DNA from 4 places in the Streptomyces sp. SX-6 genome. Region 1 is predicted to be linked to each of the others. Evidence: riboswitches for the same ligand, from Rfam matches in the RefSeq annotation. Region 1 holds a riboswitch; each other region holds the start of a gene.
What was found. Region 1 has a riboswitch for cobalamin ahead of ACV530_RS33045 (ABC transporter substrate-binding protein). Riboswitches for the same ligand answer to the same signal wherever they lie in the genome.
Positions count from the first base shown of each region.

Region 2: another riboswitch for cobalamin. It lies ahead of metE (5-methyltetrahydropteroyltriglutamate--homocysteine S-methyltransferase); the one in region 1 lies ahead of ACV530_RS33045 (ABC transporter substrate-binding protein).
Region 3: another riboswitch for cobalamin. It lies ahead of ACV530_RS20115 (ribonucleoside-diphosphate reductase subunit alpha); the one in region 1 lies ahead of ACV530_RS33045 (ABC transporter substrate-binding protein).
Region 4: another riboswitch for cobalamin. It lies ahead of nicT (Nickel transporter NicT); the one in region 1 lies ahead of ACV530_RS33045 (ABC transporter substrate-binding protein).

Region 1 covers NZ_JBTHHU010000044.1:10,371-12,564, reverse strand. Annotated here, with positions in the region: gene ACV530_RS33050 (FecCD family ABC transporter permease) at 1-289, opposite strand, end outside; gene ACV530_RS33045 (ABC transporter substrate-binding protein) at 286-1,275, opposite strand; cobalamin riboswitch at 1,314-1,511, opposite strand; gene ACV530_RS33040 ((2Fe-2S)-binding protein) at 1,535-2,182, shown strand.
Region 2 covers NZ_JBTHHU010000026.1:102,436-104,629, forward strand. Annotated here, with positions in the region: gene nirD (nitrite reductase small subunit NirD) at 1-820, shown strand, start outside; cobalamin riboswitch at 851-1,063, shown strand; gene metE (5-methyltetrahydropteroyltriglutamate--homocysteine S-methyltransferase) at 1,196-2,194, shown strand, end outside.
Region 3 covers NZ_JBTHHU010000015.1:147,211-149,404, forward strand. Annotated here, with positions in the region: gene ACV530_RS20115 (ribonucleoside-diphosphate reductase subunit alpha) at 1-1,042, opposite strand, end outside; cobalamin riboswitch at 1,201-1,351, opposite strand; gene ACV530_RS20120 (sensor histidine kinase) at 1,435-2,194, opposite strand, start outside.
Region 4 covers NZ_JBTHHU010000006.1:21,336-23,529, reverse strand. Annotated here, with positions in the region: gene nicT (Nickel transporter NicT) at 1-890, opposite strand, end outside; cobalamin riboswitch at 922-1,140, opposite strand; gene ACV530_RS09180 (APC family permease) at 1,309-2,194, shown strand, end outside.

The DNA.
Region 1 (2,194 bases):
CGAGCGGATTGCGGACGAGGGCCTGGAGCGCCATGCCGCAGACGGACAGCCCCGCCCCCACGGTGCCGCCGAGCAGCACCCTGGGCAGCCGGACGTCCGTCACGATGGTTTCCCGGACCTGCGGCCAGTCGCCACCGCCCGACGACGGTACGAGCCGGTGCCACAGGATCTGCCAGACCTGTCCGGGCGGCACCGTGACCGAGCCCAGTGCGACGCCGAACGTGACCACCGCGCACAGCAGGACGAGCAGCCCCGCCACCACCGACCAGTACCGGGTGTTCCGGGTCACCGGAAGGACTCCGGGTGCAGCTGCCGGGCCAGCGACTCGACCGCCGCGGGCACCCGTACGCCCAACACCGTGGAGGAGAGCGGGAGTACGACGAAGCGCCGGTCGCGGATCGCGGGCACGTCCTTGAGCGCCGGGTTCGACAGCAGGAAGGACTTCTTGGCCTCGACGGACTGATCCCCGTAGTCGTAGATCACGACAACCTCGGGGGCCCGCTGGGCGACCTGCTCGAACGACACGTTGCCGAAGCGCTTGTCGAGGTCGGCGAAGACGTTTCTGCCACCGGCCAGTTCGAGGATCTCGTTGCCGATGCCCGCGCCGCCGGCGGTGAACGCGGTCTGCTCGCCGCTGTCGTAGACGAAGGCCTTCACCGGTTTCGCCTGGGCGAGGCGGGACTTCACCCGGTCCAGGGTGGTGTGCATCGAGGCGACCAGCGCCTTGGCCCGGCCCTCCGCCCCGAAGATCCGGCCGACGGTCAGGATCTCCTGGTCGTCGGTGGCCGTGGTCACGCGGCCGGAGGGGCAGTTCTCGATGCTGAGGTGGGTGTTGACGCCGCTCTTGGCGAGCGCGGCACGGCCGCGTCCCTGCGACTCGTCGAAGGCGCTGCCGAACCCGGCGTAGACGAAGTCGGGTTCGGCGGAGAGCAGAGTCTCCTGGGAGGGATACTGCTTGGCGAGCACCTTGACCGAGTCATAGGCGGCCCGGTACTCGGGCAGTACGGCGTCGTCGAGGTAGGCGGTGCCCACCATGGACTTCTGCAGGCCCAGCGCCAGCATGATCTCGGTGGCGTGCTGGTTGAGCGCCACCGCACGGGTGGGCGGGTGCTGATAGGTGGTGGTGACACCGCAGTTGCGCACGGTGTAGGGGAAGCCTTCGGCGGTGTCCGTGTCCGCCGAATCGGTCCTGGGCGCGGCCGAGCCGCAGCCGGCGACGAGCAGCAGACAGACGGCTGCCGCCAGGCCGGGAAGCATGCGTATGCGAATGCGCATGGTGCTGTGTGGGTCCTCTCACCGGAACCGGGCCGGGGGTCGGGGCATGGCAAGCGGGCCAGTCTCCTGACTCCCGGATCAGCACTCCCCTCGGCCTTCCCGCCTTGCGGCCGTGGCCTTCGTCGAGGTTCGCTCCCCGGTCACAGTGGCGCGACCGTGCCGGAATTGCACCGGCTTCCTGGCATCCACGGACATCTTAAAGGGATGTTCAAATGGCCCTGTGACAGGCTCTCAACCGATGCCGTATTCCCTGGCCGACTTGGCCGACTTGAGGCGCTTCTTCAGCGTCAGTACCGGTCCACCGCCCCACGACGCCCGCCCCTGGGCCGATTTGGCAACCGACCGCAGCGCGCTCGCCGGCCGTGTCGACGGTGTCGCGCGACGCCTCGCCCTGACGGAGCGGCGGGTGGCCGCCTCCGTGATGTTCCAGGGCCTGGCGGCCCGGGTCTGGTCCCCGCTGATCGGCGCGCACCTGTGCCACGGGCTGCTGCTCGACCTGCCGGGCGGGGAGTTGTACTGGCTGCCCGCACCGGGCGGTGCGGTGCCGTTGCACCTGGCCCGGCCCGCGGGGCACTGGAAGGCGGCTTCGCCGGAGGAGGTGTACGCGCAAGGGCATGCGCTGCTGGAGCCGGTCGCGGACGCGTTGCGCGAACTCCTGCCGATCTCCCCGAAGGTCCTGTGGGGCAACTCGGCCTCCACGGTGGCGGAAGCACTCGATGCCGTCGCAGCGGCCCACCCCGAACGGGCGGCACACGCGCAGGCCCTGGGCCGCGAGCTGACGGGCCTCGGCAGCCACCACGGCCTGGCCGAGTGGCCCGGATCGGCCTTCCGGCGGCGCAGTTGCTGCCTCTACCACCGCAAGCCCGGCGCCGCGCCGTGCGGGGACTGCGTACTGGGCCGCCGCTGAGCGCACCGAACG
Region 2 (2,194 bases), on a different contig from region 1:
CGTGCCGGCGGTCCAGCTCGTCGGCCTCCTCGTCCTCGCCACCGCGGGTGCGGGCCACCCCCGGCTGCTGCCGCTGTGCTACATCCCGCTGATCGCGCTCACCGTCGTCGCCGCGGCGCGGTGGATGGACAACCTGCCGGTCCGCCACCGGCATCCGGCCCTGCGCGAGATCACCCGCGACGGCCACACCTGGCTGCTCTCGGTGCTCTACCTCGGCACGTTCGGCTCGTTCATCGGCTTCGGCTTCGCCTTCGGGCAGGTCCTCCAGGTGCAGTTCCAGGACCAGTTCGACACCCCGGTCAAGGCCGCCTACCTCACCTTCCTCGGCCCGCTGCTCGGCTCGCTCTCCCGCCCGCTGGGCGGCGCGTGGGCCGACCGGCACGGCGGTGCCCGGGTGACCGTCGCCGTCTTCGGGGCCATGGCGGTCTCCGCCGCGCTGATCCTCGTCGCCGCCCAACAGGGCCTGGTCGCCGTCTTCTTCGCGGGCTTCGTCGCGCTGTTCGTCCTCAGCGGCATCGGCAACGGCTCCGTCTACCGCATGATCCCCGCCCTCCACCACGCCAAGGCGCTGGCCGCGGCCCAGGCGGGCACGGACCCGGCCGCGGCACATGCCGCGGCCGAGCGGCGGGCCGCCGCCCTGATCGGCCTCGCGGGCGCCGTCGGCGCCCTCGGCGGCCTGCTGGTCAACATCGCCTTCCGCCAGTCCTTCCTCGCCACCGGCAACGGCGAAGCGGCGTACGTCGCCTTCCTCGCCTTCTATGCCGTCTGCGCCCTCCTCACCCTGGCCGTCCGCCGCGGCTCCGGTGTGTCCGGCAGGTGAACAGGGCTGTTCCGCGCACCGGTCAGCACCTAGGCTGACCGGTGCAGCTGGTTCGCCCTGCCCGCCAGGCAGGCGCGTCGCAAGAGGGAATCCGGTGGGAATCCGGAACTGCCCCGCAGCGGTGAGCGGGAACGACCGCCGTCATGAGCACTGGGCCCGTAGGGACCGGGAAGCGACGGTCAGTAGGTGTGCGCCATGCACGCGCCCGCGAGTCCGAAGACCTGCCGCTGCCCGTGCGCGACCAGTGCGCACGGAAGGTCCGGTGACCTCGAGGGCGGGTCGGCGCGCGCAGCACCGCGGTGTGCGGTGTCAGCCGTACCCTTCGCGCCCCCGGTCGTCCCCGGGCCTCCTGGGCAACTCGCGAAGGAGAGTTCCATGACCCGCAAGACCGCGGCCGCGGCAGCACGGGCCACCGTGTACGGCTATCCCCGTCAGGGCCCCGACCGGGAACTGAAGAAGGCCGTCGAGGGCTACTGGAAGGGCCGGGCGGACGCCGACGGGCTGCGGCGGACCGCCGCCCGACTGCGGGCCGCCACCTGGCGCGGCCTCGCCGCCACCGGGATCCACGAGGTCCCGACCGGCGACTTCTCGTACTACGACCACGTCCTCGACACCAGCGTCATGGTCGGCGCCATCCCCGCCCGCCACCGGGCCGCCGTCGAAGCGGACGCCCTGGACGGCTACTTCGCGATGGCGCGCGGGACCAAGGACGCGGCGCCGCTCGAAATGACCAAGTGGTTCGACACCAACTACCACTACCTCGTGCCGGAACTGGGCCCCGGCACCGTCTTCGCCGCCGACTCCCGCAAGCAGGTCGGGGAGCTGAAGGAGGCCCTCGCCCTAGGTCTCACCGGACGCCCCGTGCTCGTCGGCCCGGTCACCTACCTCCTGCTCGCCAAGCCCGCCCCCGAAGTGGCGCCCGGCTTCGACCCGTTGACCCTGCTGGACCGGCTGCTGCCCGTCTACGCCGAGGTGCTCGCCGACCTGCGGGCCGCCGGCGCCACGTGGGTGCAGCTCGACGAGCCCGCCCTCGTCCAGGACCGCACCCCGGCCGAACTGAACGCCGCAGCCCGCGCCTACCGTGAACTCGGCGCCCTCACCGACCGCCCTCAGCTCCTGGTCGCCTCCTACTTCGACCGGCTCGGCGAGGCACTGCCCGTCCTGGCCAAGGCCCCCGTCGACGGGCTCGCCCTCGACTTCACCGGCCGCGCCGCCGCCAACCTCGACGACCTCGCCGCCGCCGGCGGCCTGCCCGGCAAGCGGCTCGTCGCCGGAGTCGTGGACGGCCGCAACGTATGGATCAACGACCTCACCGCGTCGCTGACTACCCTCGCCACCCTCCTCGGCCTCGCCGACCGGGTCGACGTCGCCGCC
Region 3 (2,194 bases), on a different contig from region 1:
CGACCCGGCGCATGAACTCGTCCGGGATCCAGTGCGCGATGTTGAGGTTGTGGGTGCGGCGGGCCTCTTCGCCCGTGTTGTCCCGCAGCTCCAGGAACTCCTCGATGTCCGCGTGCCAGGTCTCCAGGTAGACGCAGGCCGCGCCCTTGCGCCGGCCGCCCTGGTTGACGGCCGCGACCGAGGCGTCGAGCGTGCGCAGGAACGGCACGATGCCGTTGGAGTGCCCGTTGGTGCCGCGGATCAGCGAACCGCGCGAGCGGATGCGGGAGTAGGAGAGCCCGATGCCGCCGGCGTGCTTCGACAGGCGGGCCACCTGGTGGTAGCGGTCGTAGATCGAGTCCAGCTCGTCCAGCGGCGAGTCCAGCAGGTAGCACGAGGACATCTGCGGGTGGCGGGTGCCGGAGTTGAAGAGCGTGGGGGAGGAGGGCAGGTACGAGAGCGTGCTGGTGAGCCGGTAGAGCTCGGCGACGTCCTCGAGGGCCCGGACGGAGTGGTCCTCCGCCAGACCGCAGGCCACGCGCAGCAGGAAGTGCTGCGGCGTCTCGATCACGTCGCGCGTGATCGGGTGGCGCAGGAGGTAACGGCTGTGGAGCGTGCGCAGGCCGAAGTAGCCGAAGCGGTCGTCGGCGCCGTCGAGGAGGGCGGCGTCCACGAGGGAGTCCAGGCGCTCGGCGTGGGCCGCCACGAACGCGGCGGTGTCGTCCGCGATCAGGCCCTCGCGGTGCCCGACGGCGACGGAGGCCGAGAAGGAGACGGCGCCCTGTCCGGCGGCCTCCTCGGCGATGGCGAGGGTGAGCAGGCGCGCGGCGAGCTTGGAGTACTCCGGCTCCTCGCCGATGAGGCCGGCGGAGGCCTCGGTGGCCAGCGACCGCAACTCGGCCTCGTCCGAACCGGGGTGCCGGCCGCGCAGCGCGGCGGCGGCGACCTTGCCCGGGTCGGTGGCGGGCAGATCGGCGGTCAGTTCGGTCAGGGTGCGCAGCAGCGCGGTCCCGGGACCGCCGGTCGCTTCCGCTGAAACCGGATCTGCGGGCGCGATGGTCACAGTGCTCTCCACTCGCTCGGCTGGGGGCCGGGCGGGAGTGCTCGACGGGCGCGTACGGGCATGCCGGATCGCTCCCGGGCATGCGCGCAGCGTCCCTCGGCCCAACCCGCGAGGCCCGGACGTCATTCGACACCCGACCGCCGGGCCGGTGGGGCTCGGACGGGGGCGCGCTGCCGGCAGGTCCTCGGACTTGAGGTGCGGATATCCGTACACATACACCGTTGCGGGACAGTTCCGGATTCCCACCGGATTCCCCTGCGACGACAGCGAGGACGAGCATACATCTAGTGCCGGGGGGCGCGAGCACCCCCACATGTTGTGTCGTCGCGTCATGAAGTGGTAGCGGAATGTGTTATGCGGCGCGGCAGTTCGCGAAAGCGTAGACCTGCCGGTCAGCTCCGGGCGGCCCGGCTTCTGCGGCGGATGCGCAGGGGGAACACGGCCCGTACGACCGTCCCGCCGAGGGCGCCGGCGCTCCTGGCGCCGAACGTGCCGCCGTACGCCTCGCAGCGCCAGCGCATGCCCTGCATGCCGTATCCCTCGGTGGGCCTCGGCGCGTTCGGCCCGAGGCCGCGTCCGTCGTCGGTGACGGTGAGGGCGATGCCGTCGTCGCGACATATAAGGGTAATGCTGACGTGCCGGGCATCGGCGTGCTTGACCACGTTGGTGAGTGCTTCCTGGGCGACCCGGTAGACGGCCAGGTTCACGCCGTTCTCCACTGCACACGCGTGGGGACGGTCTCCCTGGACGTCCACGTCCACCGTGAGCCCGTTCTCGGCGGCGACTTGTCCGGCGAGAGATGTGACGGACTCGGCAAGCCCCAGCCCCCGGACGGTCGACGGGCTCACGGTGGTGATGATGCGGCGCAGCGTGCCGGCCTGCTCGTCGAGGGTGAGGGAGGCGTCCTCCATCGCCGCGCGCAGCGCACGGGGATCGTCCAGCAGGCGGGCCGCGTCGAGCCGCCGCCGCGTCAGTGCCAGCAGCTGGAGGACTTCGTCGTGCAACTCGCCCGCGAGTAGACCGGCGTGGTGCTCCTGCCGCTCCACCATCGCGCTGGCGCGTCCACGGCTGAGGACCAGCTTCAGCTCGGGCCAGGCCGGGACGGCGTACGCCGATGCCGCCAGCAGGAACCCCATGGCCGCGTAGTCCGTC
Region 4 (2,194 bases), on a different contig from region 1:
ACGGCGATCGACAGGCCGGTGATGGTGAGGTTGTAGTAGACCTTGCGGACCGGGTTGGAGAACGCCCACTGGTAGGCGAAGTTCATGAACGTGCCGTCGAGGGTGTCGAACAGGCTCATGCCGGCGGCGAACAGCAGCGGCAGGCAGACGATCGCGTACCAGGGCAGTCCGGCGGCGGCACCGCTGCCCGCCATCACCATCAGGGTGACCTCGGTGGCGGTGTCGAAGCCGAGGCCGAAGAGGAAGCCGAGCGGGTACATCTGGCCGGGGCGGCTGATGGAGCGCGTGAAGCGGCCGAGGAGGCGGTTCATGAACCCGCGGGAGTCCAGCTGCTTCTCGAGCTCGGCCTCGTCGTAGCGGCCCTCACGCATGGAGCGGAAGATGCGCAGGATGCCCGAGAGGGCGACGAGGTTGAGGGCGGCGATGAGGTAGAGGAAGCCGCCGGAGACGGTGGTGCCGACCACGCCGAGGGTCTGGTGGGTGGCGGAGTCCTCGTTCATCAGGGTCCCGGCCAGGTGCGTACCGCCGGCGACGAGGGCGGCCATGACGACGACAACGCTGGAGTGGCCGAGCGCGAACCAGAAGCCGACCGAGACCGGGCGCTTGCCGTCGGCCATCAGCTTGCGGGTGGTGTTGTCGATGGCGGCTATGTGGTCGGCGTCGAAGGCGTGCCGCATGCCGAGGGTGTAGGCGGTGATGCCGAGGCCGACTCCGTAGACCTTGGAGCCCACCGTGTAGTGGTTGGGGGCGACGAGCAGGAAGAGCACGCCGAAGGCGACGACGTGCAAGGCGGCTATGACGGCCAGCAGGCCGGCGGTTCGTATGGTGTCCTCGCGGCGCCATCGGAAGGCGGCGGGCACGCCGGCGGGGGTATCGGTGGGCAGGGTCATCTGCGGATCACGCTCCAGCACCTCGTGGATCGATTCGTGAGATGCCGTGGCCGGTCTCCTGGCTTACGGGTCCGCATGCGCGACCGTCCCTGCCTTCCCAGCAGCCGGCTGCTGCCAGTGGCTCCGCGCACCGCGAAGGGCGTGCGGAACGGGACGGTGACTTCCCGATCACAGTGGCGAGGGCCGCTCCGGAGTCGGACCTCGAAGGTCCCCACCGGTCTTCCCGAACACCACGGCCGGGCCACTGTAGCGCCTCGCCGGGGACGGGGTGGCCGGAAAGTGGCGATTGTCATGGCCCGTTCGAGCGGAGGGCGGCCATCCGCCGCTCTCGAACGGTCCAGGTGATGGACGTGTCCGGCGCGCCGGTGCTACGAGTGCGAGTGCAACCGATGACGACGAGAGGTTGACCGCCGTGGCAATTCCAGACAACGAGCCGGAGAAGCCGGTCGGCTTCGTCCGCCGTATCGGCCTCTTCCAGGCCACCGCCATCAACATGACGCAGATGTGCGGGATCGGACCTTTCATCACCATCCCCACCATGGTCGCCGCCTTCGGCGGGCCGCACGCCGTCATCGGCTTCGCGGCCGGTGCGGTCCTCGCGCTCGCGGACGGCCTGATCTGGGCCGAGCTGGGTGCGTCGCTGCCCGGGGCGGGCGGCAGTTACGTCTATCTGCGGCAGGCGTTCCAGTACCGCACCGGCAAGTTGATGCCGTTCCTGTTCATCTGGACGGCGATGCTCTACATTCCGCTCGCGATGTCCACGGGCGTCATCGGCTTCGTGGCGTATCTCCAGTATCTCTGGCCGGATATGACGCAGACTCAGGGCGACCTCGTCGGCGTCGGGCTCATCGTGCTCGTGGTCGCGATGCTGTGGGGGCGGGTGGACAGACTCGCGCGGATCGCGGCCGGGATGTGGTGGGTGATGATCGCGTCGATCGGTCTCGTGATCGTCGCGGCCTTCAGCCACTTCAGCCCCGACCTCGCCTTCACCTACCCCGCACACTCCTTCGATCTGACGACCAATCACTTCTGGATCGGCTTCGCCCTGGGGCTCACCATCGGCATCTACGACTACGGGGGCTACAACACCACCGCCTACATGGGCGCCGAGATCAGGAACCCGGGGCGCGTCCTGCCGCGCTCCATCATCTACTCCATCCTCGGCATCATGGTTCTGTATCTGCTGCTGCAGATCGGCACCCTGGGGGTCATCGACTGGAACGAGATCGTCGACGAGAAGAGCCTCGCGCACACGTCCGTCGCCTCCGCCGTGCTCGAGAAGAGCTGGGGCAAGGGCCCCGCGG